One region of the Vibrio sp. MACH09 genome, then DNA from elsewhere that is predicted to be linked to it. Evidence: predicted binding sites of a transcription regulator. Region 1 holds the regulator's gene; the other holds the start of a gene.

Region 1 (7,161 bases):
AGGGTTCATTAGTGCTCTAGATACAGTGGCGGTCGAGACCCCTGCTAGCTGGGCAACATCCTTCATTGTCGCCATAAAAAGTAACCTCTTGTAAAAAAGTGGATCTATTATTCACTCTTATCGATCCGGTTTATTGAACTAGTTTATTGATTTAACTAGATTCGAATTACGGGTAATGTAACAAAATTTGCATTGGATGTGTGATGACTGTCTCGTAAATGCATTTAATAATTGGAGAGATACTATTTTGCTTCAGATTAACTTAAATCTTGAGGCTCAATATCTAACGACCAGCGCACTTTTTTCGACAAAGGCAGCAGTTGAATCGCACTCTTGGCACTAAACAGCAGTTTCTGCATGGTCTTTCTATCGCTGGCTTGCAAAAGTAGCTGCCAACGTGATTTTCCTGCTCTTTTTGCCATTGGTGCAGGCGTTGGCCCAAGCAGCATTACCTGTTGAGAGAATAGCGGATTGACTTCAAGTGTGTGGCGTACTTGCCGAAGAAACTCTTCAACTTTTTCTGCTTGGCTTGCTTCTGCTCTAAACAGAGTGAGGTAAGTAAAAGGGGGCAGATGTGCTTGTTGTCGCTCTGCTAATGCTGAATGCGCAAAATGGCTATAATCTTTGTGCAGTAACGCTTGCAGCAACGGATGCTCTGGGTGATGGGTTTGTAAAACCACTTCGCCAGGTTTACTGGCCCTTCCTGCTCGTCCTGAAACCTGAACAAACAGCTGGGCTAATCGCTCAGAGGCTCTAAAGTCACTGCTGTAGAGAGAACCATCTACGTCTAATAAGCCAACTAAAGTCACATCAGGGAAGTGGTGTCCTTTGGCGAGCATTTGCGTCCCAATCAGTATCTGAAACTCTTTGTCTTTTATCGATTGCAGCGCTTGTTCTAGGCTACCTTTTCTTCGGGTGCTGTCTCTATCAATGCGAATGGTTTTGTATTCCGGAAACAGAGATGTGAGCTGAGTTTCCAGCTGTTCCGTACCGACACCCATGGTAACTAAATGGTTAGAGTGACACTGCTGACATTGATAGATCACTGGACGTTGTGAACCACAATGATGACAACGTATCTCCTGACTATTGTGGTGATAAGTATAGTAAGCATCACATCGCTGGCAGTCGGCTATCCAACCGCAGTTATGGCACATCAACGCCGGAGAGAAGCCTCGTCGGTTAAGAAACAGCATGACTTGATTGCCCGCATCAAGGTGTTTGCGCATTTCCGCGATTAAAGGAGCAGATAAACCACTTTCTAAAAACAGTCCTTTTACGTCGAGTATTTTATGCGTCGCGGGGACGGCACTGCCGGCTCTTTTTGTTAACGTTAAGTGGCTGTATTTTCCTGTCAATGCATTGTGTAAAGACTCTAGGGCCGGAGTTGCAGAGCCAAGAACAATAGGAATATTCTCTTTATGCGCCCTCATAATGGCGACATCACGAGCATGGTATCGAAGAGAATCTTGTTGTTTGTACGAGGTATCATGCTCTTCATCAACAATAATAATGCCGAGTGAAGAGAAGGGGGTAAATAACGCCGAGCGAGTACCGATAACAATACCTGCTTGATTCTCTTTAGCTGACAGCCAAGCGTTAAGTCGTTCGGTATCATTTAAGCCAGAATGGACAACTTCTACAGGAACATTAAACCGCTTCTTGAAGCGACTAATGGTTTGAGGCGTTAAGCCTATCTCAGGCACGAGAACAAGCGCTTGTTTGCCATTCTCTAGTGCAGACTTAATGAGATTTAAATAGACTTCGGTTTTTCCAGAACCGGTGACCCCATCTAACAAATAACAGCCAAAGTTTCTATTGCTGTTCACCGTCGCTATGGCAATGGCTTGTTCTTCATTCAGCTTTAATGGTGACTCTGGCAGGGCAAGAGTTTGTGACCAGTTATTCTTTGCCGCTTGCTTTTCATACGACTGAATCCAGCCTTTCTCTTCGAGCTTTTTAAGTACACTACTGGGAATCTCTTGGTCCAACATTTGTTGGTGAGACACCGCTTCATGTTCTAGCAAATGCATCACTTTGGCTTGTTTTACGGCTCGTCCAAAGCCTGACATTAACTGATTTTTTCCTTGCTCTGTTATCTTCCAGTTGACGACATTAGCAAAGCTGGCCGGCTTTCCTTTTCGCAGTGCACTGGGTAGAGCATTTGCCAGTGACTCTCCAAGAGGGTACTGATAAAACTGGCTACACCAAATAAGCAGTTCATATAGTGAATTGGGCCACACAGGTTCTAAGTCCAATACCTGCTTAATGGATTTTAGCTGCTGATCTGAATATTCTGAATGATTAACCATGGCTGTCACAATGCCGACAAGGGTCTGCCTTCCGAAAGGAACAGAGACTCTTCCCCCAATAACAGGAAACTGGTCGGCTTGAATCTTGTAATCAAACTGTTTATCCAGCGGAACAGGCAGAGAGACTTGAGCGATAGTTGGACGCATAAACTTCAGTAAAATTAAGGCTAAAATTGGAGAGGACAGTGTAGTGGAAGCTGCGTTGAATTACGAGACGGAGTATAAATGATCGTGGTGGTGGCTCTGAACATGACTCACTTTATTGTTTAGAAGCGAAGTTATTTGATGAAAAAAAACTCAAATAGGTTGATCCGAACTAAGCTATTCATTAATATACTGCGCCTTAATGGTGTAGCATTGCTATGCTTTTTACTTTTGAACACACGTGTGGTGTCCGGCTTAGAATCGGATAGCGACACGGCCTATATATGAGGTTTTCCCATGAAAACAGGTATCCATCCTGAATATAAAGCAGTTAACGCAACTTGTTCTTGCGGCAACTCTTTCGAATTTAACTCTACTCTAGGTAAAGATTCTATCCACCTAGACGTATGTGATAAGTGCCACCCATTCTACACTGGTAAGCAACGTATCGTTGATACTGGTGGTCGTGTTGATCGCTTCAACAAACGTTTCGGTGCGCTATCAAGCAAGAAGTAATACTTTAAGTATTATTCCCGAATTTAGAAAAGGACGCTTAGGCGTCCTTTTTTCGATCTTTAGTTACCGTTGTGACTCGTTTTGTGTGCTCGTTAGATAGATTTGCTCATGGTAGTCAGTGTTATTGTTGAGATTGATATTTTTTCTCAATAATAATCGCGCTTTTTTATAAAAGTGTAATAAAATCTATATTCTTACTATTCAGTTTTACTCTCTTTGGAAAAGTACACTATGTCTGATGACAATCAACAAGAAGAATTTCGTCAAAAAGCACTCCGTTATCACTCTCATCCTGTTGCAGGAAAAATCTCAGTCGAGCTAACTAAGCCGGCTGACTCTGTTGAAGATCTTGCATTAGCATATAGCCCAGGCGTCGCTGAGCCAGTTCGAGAGATCGCTCAAGATGCAAATAACGTTTATAAGTATACAGCCAAAGGGAATATGGTTGCGGTTATCTCTAATGGTACTGCTATTTTAGGGTTGGGGAACCTAGGGCCAATGGCTTCAAAGCCAGTAATGGAAGGTAAAGCCCTTCTTTTTAAACGCTTTGCTGGTTTAGATTCCATCGATATTCAGGTAAAACACCGAACCATTGACGAGTTTGTAGAAACAGTAGCGAATATTGCGGATACATTTGGTGGCATTAACCTGGAAGATATTAAAGCACCGGACTGTTTTGAAATTGAACGTCGTTTAATTGAACGTTGTGATGTGCCTGTTTTTCATGATGACCAACACGGTACTGCGATTGTTACTGCTGCGGGTATGCTCAATGCTATCGAGTTGCAGGGTAAAGAGTTATCAGAGTCAACGATTGTTTGTCTTGGGGCTGGCGCCGCAGCGACGGCTTGTATGGAGCTATTGATCAAGTGTGGAGCTCAACGTGAGAAAATCTACATGCTTGATCGTAAAGGCGTTATCCATACTCGTCGAGACGATTTAACTGAGCATAAGAAATTGTTTGCCAGTAATACAGATAAGAGAACATTAGAAGATGTAATTACTGGTGCAGATCTATTTTTAGGTGTATCCGGTCCAGATTTGCTGCCCCAAGATGCATTAAATTTAATGGCAGATAACCCTGTAGTGTTTGCATGTTCTAATCCTGATCCTGAAATTAAACCAGAGTTAGCTCATCGTGTGCGTGATGATTTGATCATGGGTACGGGGCGTTCTGACTATCCTAATCAGGTGAATAATGTTATCTGCTTCCCGTTTTTGTTCCGTGGTGCTTTGGATGTGCGTGCCAGTGAAATCAATATCGAAATGAAACTTGCCGCAGTTGAAGCCATTCGCCAGTTGGCAAAAGAGCCCGTTCCTGAGCAAGTAAAACAAGCGGCGGGAGTGACATCATTAGAGTTTGGTAAAGAGTACATTATACCAAAACCTATGGATCCTAGATTACTTCCTCGCGTGGCTAAAGCGGTCGCACAAGCGGCGGTTGATTCTGGTGTGGCCAGAATTGATATGCCTGATGGCTATATGCTTTAAAGGGTACACAGATAATAAAATGGCCGCTCCATGGAGCGGCCATTTTATTAATTATTCTTCATCGAAGGCTTCAAACTCAATGCCCATGGCGGTCATCATTGCTTTGGCTTCTGTTGGAATATCATCCGGTCTGTCTTTTCTTAAATCTTCATCTGTTGGCAAAGGTTGCCCAGTATAAGCGTGTAGAAAAGCTTCACATAATAGTTCGCTATTGGTGGCATGTCGCAAGTTATTTACTTGGCGTCGTGTACGTTCGTCCGTCAATACTTTTAATACTTTTAATGGAATAGATACCGTGATTTTCTTAACTTGTTCACTTTTTTTTCCATGTTCTGCATAAGGACTAATGTAGTCACCATTCCAGTCTGCCATTGCGCACCTTTAAATATGAAATACTAGATAATAATTATAACTGTCGATTTTAGCTGGATTTACTGCCATAAGCAAAGACATATAGACGTCTAGAGGTATTGACGTCCTAGCTAATGGCAAGTAAAGTGCTTAATAATAAGCCTCATGATAACAAATGGCGTAATAACAGATAAGCTCAGTAGCAACAAATAAACTATAGTTTACATTACGCGTTAATTGACGCACTCAGTAAAGATATATGGAAAGGAAAACCATCTTATGACTAAACGGAAGCCAGCAACAATTGCTGTTCGCACTGGAATAGAATCTGACACGCAACACCAAGCAGTTGTTCCTCCTATCTATCTATCTACTAATTATAGTTTTCCTCATTTTGGCGATGTTCCTAAGTATGACTATACCCGCTCCGGAAATCCAAATCGAAGTCTGCTAGAGCAGGCTCTTTACGAGCTGGAATCGGGTGTAGGGGCCGTGGTCACTAACTGCGGAACATCTGCTCTAAACTTGCTTGTGTCCGCTTACTTAGGGCCAAATGATCTCATCGTTGCACCACATGATTGCTATGGTGGTACGCATAGGTTGTTCAATACACGAGCGAATAAAGGGGATTTTAACGTTGAGTTTATCGATCAATCAGATAGTACACAGCTTGATGCTGCATTAGAAAAATCGCCTAAATTAATTTTATTAGAGACGCCGTCTAATCCACTGGTTCGGGTTGTTGATATTGCAGAAATATGTGAAAAAGCGCGTAAGGTTGGAGCGCTAGTGGCAGTGGACAATACCTTTTTGACACCGATATACCAAAAGCCATTAGAACTAGGCGCTGACTTTGTTGTTCACTCAACGACCAAGTATATCAATGGCCACTCCGATGTTATTGGTGGTGTCGTGATCACGAAAAGTGAACAACATGCTGAAGAGCTCGCGTGGTGGGGAAACTGCATAGGTGCGACGGGGACTCCATTCGACAGTTACATGACACTAAGGGGAATACGAACTCTTGGTGCCAGAATGAGGCTTCATGAAGAGGGCGCTCAAAAGGTGCTGGAATTTTTGCAAACTCAAAAACAAGTCGCAAAAATATACCATCCTAGTCTGCCAGATCATCCGGGCCATGATATTGCGAAAAAACAGCAGAGTGGCTTTGGTTCCATGCTGAGCTTTGAGTATTCCGGTACAGACGATCAGTTAAAAACTTTTGTTAATGAGTTGACACTATTCTCTCTTGCAGAGTCGTTGGGCGGTGTCGAAAGCTTGATTTGTCACCCAGCTTCAATGACCCACCGAGCAATGGGAGAGCAAGCGTTACAAGAGGCGGGAATTTCCCAGCAACTGTTGAGATTATCTATCGGCCTTGAAGATAGCCAAGATCTTATTGCCGATTTACAGCATGCATTCGCTGTAGTTGAGGGAGAAGCTTAGATGAGCCAAGTACGTCAGTTGCACAAGTTTGGTGGCAGTAGTCTAGCGGATCCCGAATGTTACCGACGCGTTGTGACTTTACTATCAGAGTACTCAACGGAAGAGGATTTAATCGTGGTGTCTGCAGCGGGAGACACCACCAATAAACTATTAGAGTGGTTAGCTGCCCTTAATAAAGATGGCCGATTAGCCCATGAGTTGTTGATGGACTTGCGGCAGTTTCAATCGCAATTGATTGAGGAGTTAATGGATGATTGCGTGCCTCTTTTACAACAATTAAATAGCGAAGTCTCTGCGATTGGTGAACTTATGGCACCACTGTCGGACGGACAAGTCGCGAATGTTCTTGGTCATGGTGAAATATGGTCAGCTCGACTGTTAACTGCACTGCTTAACCAGAAGCAACAACCTGCTATCGCGTTGGACTCAAGGCTGTTTCTGCGTGCAGAAAAAGGCACGCAACCTGAAGTGGATAGAAAACGCTCTAGACCTTTGCTGGTTGAGACGTTAGCACAGCATTCTCATCATAAGTTGGTTATTACTGGTTTTATGGCGCAGAGCGCGTCAGGCGAAACGGTACTGTTGGGACGAAACGGTTCGGATTATTCCGCCACCATTATCGGTGCACTTGCTGATGTTTGCAGAGTGACGATTTGGAGTGATGTCGCCGGTGTGTACAGTGCTGATCCGCGTAAAGTGAAAGATGCCTGTTTGTTGCCTTTGTTAAGGTTAGATGAAGCGAGTGAACTTGCTCGGCTTGCGGCTCCTGTATTGCATAGCCGGACATTACAACCTGTGGCACAGAGCGCTATGGATCTTGACCTAAGATGCAGCTATCAACCTGAAGCAGGCTCAACAAGAATCGAACGTGTACTTGCCTCTGGCCGTGGCGCAAAAATCA
Region 2 (7,161 bases), 2.8 Mb from region 1:
TCGCGGATGGAGCTATCGGAAGTCGCAGATACCAGGTGGCTGCAACTGTTTATTAAAAACACAGCACTGTGCAAAATCGCAAGATGACGTATACGGTGTGACGCCTGCCCGGTGCCGGAAGGTTAATTGATGGGGTTAGACTTAGGTCGAAGCTCTTGATCGAAGCCCCGGTAAACGGCGGCCGTAACTATAACGGTCCTAAGGTAGCGAAATTCCTTGTCGGGTAAGTTCCGACCTGCACGAATGGCGTAATGATGGCCACGCTGTCTCCACCCGAGACTCAGTGAAATTGAAATCGCTGTGAAGATGCAGTGTACCCGCGGCTAGACGGAAAGACCCCGTGAACCTTTACTACAGCTTGGCACTGAACATTGACCCTACATGTGTAGGATAGGTGGGAGACTTTGAAACTTCGTCGCTAGATGGAGTGGAGTCAACCTTGAAATACCACCCTTGTAGTGTTGATGTTCTAACTTAGTCCCCTGATCGGGGATGAGGACAGTGCCTGGTGGGTAGTTTGACTGGGGCGGTCTCCTCCCAAAGAGTAACGGAGGAGCACGAAGGTGGGCTAAACACGGTTGGACATCGTGTGGTTAGTGCAATGGCATAAGCCCGCTTGACTGCGAGAATGACAATTCGAGCAGGTGCGAAAGCAGGTCATAGTGATCCGGTGGTTCTGAATGGAAGGGCCATCGCTCAACGGATAAAAGGTACTCCGGGGATAACAGGCTGATACCGCCCAAGAGTTCATATCGACGGCGGTGTTTGGCACCTCGATGTCGGCTCATCACATCCTGGGGCTGAAGTCGGTCCCAAGGGTATGGCTGTTCGCCATTTAAAGTGGTACGCGAGCTGGGTTTAGAACGTCGTGAGACAGTTCGGTCCCTATCTGCCGTGGGCGTTGGAGAATTGAAAGGGGCTGCTCCTAGTACGAGAGGACCGGAGTGGACGAACCTCTGGTGTTCGGGTTGTCATGCCAATGGCATTGCCCGGTAGCTAAGTTCGGAATCGATAAGCGCTGAAAGCATCTAAGCGCGAAGCGAGCCTTGAGATGAGTTCTCCCTGATACTTTAAGTATCCTAAAGGGTTGTCGTAGACTACGACGTTGATAGGCAGGGTGTGTAAGCGTTGTGAGGCGTTGAGCTAACCTGTACTAATTGCCCGTGAGGCTTAACCATACAACACCCAAGGGGTTTTGAAGGACTCAAATAGAACATTGAATGTGTAAAGAACTTTTAAAGTTAGTTTTCCAAGTTAAAGTGATAAAGCCTTAGCTCGATACGAGCGCAGGTAAAAGGTTTGCTATCAAGGCAGATTGTGAGATGAGAGAAGGAGCTTACATTGGTAAGTGACTGAGCGAATAAGCAATCTAACGTAGAGAGCGAGCGTTTTAGCCAGCGGTTTTATTACACCAATTTTGCTTGGCGACCATAGCATTGTGGACCCACCTGAACCCATGCCGAACTCAGAAGTGAAACGCAATAGCGCCGATGGTAGTGTGGGGTTTCCCCATGTGAGAGTAGGACATCGCCAGGCTTTAATTTAAGTACATTCGTTATTAAAACGAATGATACCACAGCGGAGTGGTAGTTCAGTTGGTTAGAATACCGGCCTGTCACGCCGGGGGTCGCGGGTTCGAGTCCCGTCCACTCCGCCATTTATTCTTAGGAATAAGAAAGTAAGCCTTAGCAGAAATGCTGAGGTTTTTTTCGTTTAAGCGCGGTAGTTCAGTTGGTTCGCCTCTTTGTTAGAGAAAGCGGCCTGTCACGCCGGGGGTCGCGCTTGTTTTCAAGGCGTAGGGAGTCCCGTCCACTCCGCCACTTATTCTCAGGAATAAGAACAGCAAGCCTTAGCAGAGATGTTAAGGCTTTTTTGTGTTTAAGCGGTTATAAAAATACCAATGGTTAGTTCTAGCAAAGTGGGCAGCGGAGCGGTAGTTCAGTTGGTTAGCCTCTTTGTTAGAGAAAGCGGCCTGTCACGCCGGGGGTCGCGCTTGTTTTCAAGGTGTAGGGAGTCCCGTCCACTCCGCCATTTATTCTTAGGAATAAGAAAGTAAGCCTTAGCAGAAATGCTGAGGTTTTTTTCGTTTAAGCGTGGTAGTTCAGTTGGTTAGTTTTTTAATTAGAGAAAGCGGCCTGTCACGCCGGGGGTCGCGCTTGTTTTCAAGGAGTAGGGAGTCCCGTCCACTCCGCCACTTATTCTCAGGAATAAGAACAGTAAGCCTTAGCAGAGATGTTAAGGCTTTTTTGTGTTTAAAATTCACAAAGCCTCGACTTTTAATTTTCTATGGGCTAGTCTGGATATATAGACGTCTAGATAGCTTATGGAGAGAGCAATGCCTATTCGGATACCTGATCGGTTACCCGCTTCTGATGTATTGAAGAACGAAAATATTTTTGTGATGCCAATGTCTCGCGCATCCACTCAAGAAATCCGCCCATTAAAAGTGCTGATTCTCAACTTAATGCCGAAAAAGATTGAGACTGAAACACAGTTCTTGAGATTACTATCGAATAGTCCATTGCAAATAGATGTTGAACTGCTTCGTATCGATAACCGCCCTAGTAAGAATACGCCTACAGAACATTTAGATACCTTTTATCGTCAATTTGAAACCGTGAAAAATCGAAATTTTGATGGGTTAATCATAACGGGTGCTCCGCTAGGGCTGGTTCAGTTCGAAGATGTCATTTATTGGGAACACTTAGAGAGTATTATGACATGGGCAAAAAACCATGTTACCTCTACACTGTTTGTCTGTTGGGCGGCACAGGCAGGATTAAAGCTACTTTATGATTTGCCTAAGAAGACGCGAAAAGAGAAATTGTCTGGTGTATATAACCATCGAATACATGATGAGCATCATCCCATCTTAAGAGGATTTGATGATAACTTTTTGGCGCCTCATTCTAGGTATGCAGACTTTAGCTATGACTACTTGGAACAGCATACTGATCTTGATATCTTGGCGACATCTGATGTTGCAGGGGTTTATTTAGCATCGACCAAAGATAAAAGAAATGTCTTTGTAACTGGGCATCCCGAATATGAATGTTTAACACTGCATTCAGAATATGTCAGGGATCTCGCGGAGGGAATGGACCCAGCGATTCCTGTGAACTATTACCCCAATGACAACACGGATAATACTCCAATTGCCAGTTGGCGAAGTCATGGTCATCTACTGTTTTCGAACTGGTTAAACTATTGTGTATACCAACAAACACCTTATGATCTTGAGCAGTTTTCTGAAGCCAACTTTACCAAGGATGATTAGGGTTAATAAGAATAAATTTCTACACTAAATCATGTTGATTGCAGTGATAGATTGTGACTTTTATCTACCAGACATGGGTATCGTTACCCATGTCTGTCTTACTTAATTGTGTTTGACTGGTTTTAGAGATAACCAGACCACTGTAAGGTTAAATTTGTCACTCTTGCTGAGAATTTATTTGTTCTACTTTCTTTGCTTTATTGATTAAAGGGGTGATGGTTGACCCTTGTATCAGAATAGAAAATATAACAACGGAGTAAGTCATAACCAATAGTATTTCTTTTACATCGATTCCTTTTTCTGGAACCACCATTACTCCTGAAGGGATTGCCAATGCCATCGCTATTGCCAAGCCGCCTCGTAACCCTCCCCAAGTCAGTATTCTTATCGACCACGGGTTATAATGTCTAAATCGATTAAAGCCTTGGTAACAGAGCCAGATACTCAAGAATCGGCTAACAAGTACGAGAGGTATTGCAATTATCATCACAAGCCAGTCTTCCTGATGGAATTTGAACAGCAGCATCGATAATCCGACAAGCAAAAATAGTATCCCATTCAAAAACTCGTCAACAAGTTCCCAAAAATGATCAAGGTGATCGGCGCTCTCTTTAGAGAAGCCGACAAATCGTGTCCAGTTACCAATTAGTATCCCTGATACTACCATTGCTAACGGTCCTGAAACGTGTATAACATCTGCGAAAACGTATCCTGCTGTTGGTATACCAATCGTTAATAGTAGCTCCATCGAATGGTCATTGGTCGCGCTGATTAAGTAGTGAAAAATTAATCCCAGCACAAGACCGTAGACTAGTCCTCCTATAGCCTCATGCACAAACAACATAGTAATTGAGCTTATTGTTGGAGTTTCATTTCCAAATGCGATGGTGAATAGGGTCACGAAAATAACAAGGCCAAATCCATCGTTGAAAAGGGACTCTCCTTCGATTTGCGTGGATATACGTTTAGGAGCATTAAGTTTTTTAACAATGGCTAGAACCGCAATAGGATCTGTTGGTGAAATAAGGGCTCCAAAAAGTAAGCAGTATATGAGATCTAGCGGCATATTGATGATGATAGTGATGCCGTACAGAACAAAGCCAATAAAGAAAGTAGAGAAGAGAGTGGCAAACAACGCCAGCACCGTTATTTCCCACTTCTGGTCCTTAAGATGAGGAAGTTTTATGCCTAATCCTCCGGCAAATAATAAGAAACCTAAAACACCTTTTAGAAGAAAATCTTCGAAATTTATATCACTCATGGTATCACTGGCGATCTCAGTCAAATGAAACCAATGGTTTTGGCCTGCGACGATTATGGTGAGTGAAAGCATTATTGAGCCAGCAGTGATCGCAATGGTTGTTTGCATTTTGCCTATTTTGCTATTCACAAAAGCGATAGCCATGGCTGCAGCCGCGAGAAAACAGAGAGTATTGTAGACAGGCATGATTCATTTTATTGATTGGTAAGTAGTGAACGGATTTTGCGCTTCTGATGCAAATTATTCAAATCTAAATGAAAAATAATTGTTAACACTTGGATTTTCAGTTAACAGGAAATCAATTGGTTTAGACGTCTAGATTTCTATTTAAACTGTGGTAGGATGTATCATAGTAAGTAATGGATTGAGGCTGTACTGTGACTGGAAGCAAGGTAAGAGATCGTATTGAAGCGATATTGAAAGAACGAATTTTATTGATTGATGGTGGTATGGGCACCATGATTCAAAGCTATAAATTAGAAGAGAATGATTATCGTGGTGAACGCTTTTCTGACTGGCCTAGCGATCTTAAAGGAAACAACGACCTCTTAGTATTAACTCAGCCCGAAATTATTAAAACCATCCATTGCGAATATTTGGACGCGGGCGCCGATATTCTAGAAACAAACAGTTTTAACGCTACATCTATCGCCATGGCTGACTATGGTATGGAGAGCTTGAGTGAAGAGATTAATTATCAAGCTGCGCGATTAGCACGAGAAGCGGCTGACGAATGGACATTAAAAACCCCAGATAAACCGCGATTTGTTGCTGGGGTACTTGGACCGACAAACCGTACTTGTTCTATCTCACCTGATGTTAATGATCCCGGCTTTCGAAACGTTAGTTTTGACGAGTTGGTTGAAGCCTATTCTGAATCAACTAAAGCGTTGATCAAAGGTGGATCGGATCTGATCTTGATAGAAACAATCTTCGATACTTTAAATGCTAAAGCGTGTGCATTTGCTGTGGACTCAGTGTTTGAAGAGCTTGCCATCGAATTGCCAGTGATGATTTCAGGTACGATTACTGATGCGTCAGGCCGAACGTTATCTGGCCAGACAACAGAAGCATTTTACAATGCTTTACGACATGTTAACCCTATCTCCTTTGGTTTGAACTGCGCATTGGGCCCAGATGAACTTCGTCAATATGTCGTTGAAATGTCTAGAATTTCAGAAACATTTGTTTCTGTTCACCCAAACGCAGGCTTACCTAATGCATTTGGTGAGTATGATCTTTCTGCCGAAGATATGGCACAGCATGTTGCTGAGTGGGCTGAAAGTGGATATCTAAACTTAATTGGTGGCTGTTGTGGTACGACACCAGAGCATATTCGTCAGATGGCGAACGCGGTTAATAACGTTGCACCTAGAAAGCTTCCTGATATCGCCAAAGCTTGTCGTCTATCTGGGCTAGAGCCTCTTACCATTAAAGAAGATACGTTATTTGTTAATGTGGGTGAGCGAACAAATGTAACGGGCTCTGCACGTTTTAAGCGATTAATTAAAGAAGAGCTGTATGACGAAGCATTAGAGGTGGCTCGTCAGCAGGTGGAAAATGGCGCTCAAATCATCGATATAAATATGGATGAGGGCATGTTAGATGCGCAAGCTTGTATGGTTCGCTTTTTGAATCTATGTGCCTCTGAACCCGAAATTTCTAAAGTTCCCATTATGGTTGATTCATCAAAATGGGAAGTAATCGAAGCCGGTTTAAAATGCATTCAGGGTAAAGGGATAGTGAACTCTATTTCTTTAAAAGAAGGCAAAGAAAAATTTATCGAGCAAGCCAAACTCATTAGGCGTTATGGCGCGGCCGTTATTGTGATGGCGTTTGATGAAGATGGTCAGGCTGACACCAGAGAAAGAAAAATAGAGATCTGTACGAATGCTTATCGAGTTTTAGTGGATGAAGTTGGCTTTCCAGCAGAAGATATCATTTTTGATCCAAATATATTTGCTATTGCGACTGGGATAGATGAGCATAATAACTACGCTGTCGATTTTATCAATGCTGTAGCGGACATTAAGCGGGACTTACCTTATGCAATGATATCGGGTGGGGTGTCGAATGTTTCATTCTCATTCCGAGGTAACAATTATGTTCGCGAAGCCATTCATGCGGTGTTTTTGTATCACTGCTTTAAAAATGGCATGGATATGGGGATCGTTAACGCTGGTCAGTTAGAGATCTACGATAATGTTCCAGATAAGTTGCGCCATGCGGTAGAAGACGTAGTACTTAATCGCAGAGATGACGCCACTGAACGGTTACTCGATATTGCTAATGAGTATCGTGATAATGGCGTTGGTAAAGAAGAAGATTCTTCTGCACAAGAGTGGAGAAGTTGGTCAGTAGAAAAACGCTTGGAGCACGCATTAGTTAAAGGCATTACGGAATTTATAGTTTCGGATACAGAAGAGGCTAGGTTACAGGCAGACAAACCATTAGAGGTTATTGAAGGCCCCTTAATGGAAGGGATGAATGTCGTCGGAGATCTATTCGGTGAAGGAAAAATGTTTCTTCCTCAAGTAGTGAAATCTGCACGAGTGATGAAACAGGCTGTTGCGCATTTAGAACCTTATATTAACGCAGCTAAACAAGCGGGCAGTACAAATGG

Evidence for each region. Region 1 encodes MetJ, which represses methionine synthesis genes. Its sites were predicted from a motif close to TTAGACNTNTANANGTCTAA; they were not measured.
Region 2: the regulator MetJ is predicted to act here: its motif matches at 2,305-2,324, upstream of metA (homoserine O-acetyltransferase MetA).

Annotation. Positions count from the first base shown of each region.
Region 1 covers NZ_BSFZ01000001.1:3,047,337-3,054,497, reverse strand. The annotation lists gene cytR (DNA-binding transcriptional regulator CytR) at 1-75, opposite strand, end outside; gene priA (primosomal protein N') at 258-2,459, opposite strand; gene rpmE (50S ribosomal protein L31) at 2,754-2,972, shown strand; gene CHJ_RS13715 (malic enzyme-like NAD(P)-binding protein) at 3,204-4,463, shown strand; gene metJ (met regulon transcriptional regulator MetJ) at 4,515-4,835, opposite strand; gene CHJ_RS13705 (O-succinylhomoserine (thiol)-lyase) at 5,094-6,260, shown strand; gene CHJ_RS13700 (bifunctional aspartate kinase/homoserine dehydrogenase II) at 6,261-7,161, shown strand, end outside.
Region 2 covers NZ_BSFZ01000001.1:290,782-297,942, forward strand. The annotation lists rRNA gene CHJ_RS01325 (23S ribosomal RNA) at 1-1,178, shown strand, start outside; rRNA gene rrf (5S ribosomal RNA) at 1,421-1,536, shown strand; tRNA gene CHJ_RS01335 (tRNA-Asp) at 1,581-1,657, shown strand; gene metA (homoserine O-acetyltransferase MetA) at 2,336-3,277, shown strand; gene CHJ_RS01345 (cation:proton antiporter) at 3,435-4,724, opposite strand; gene metH (methionine synthase) at 4,916-7,161, shown strand, end outside.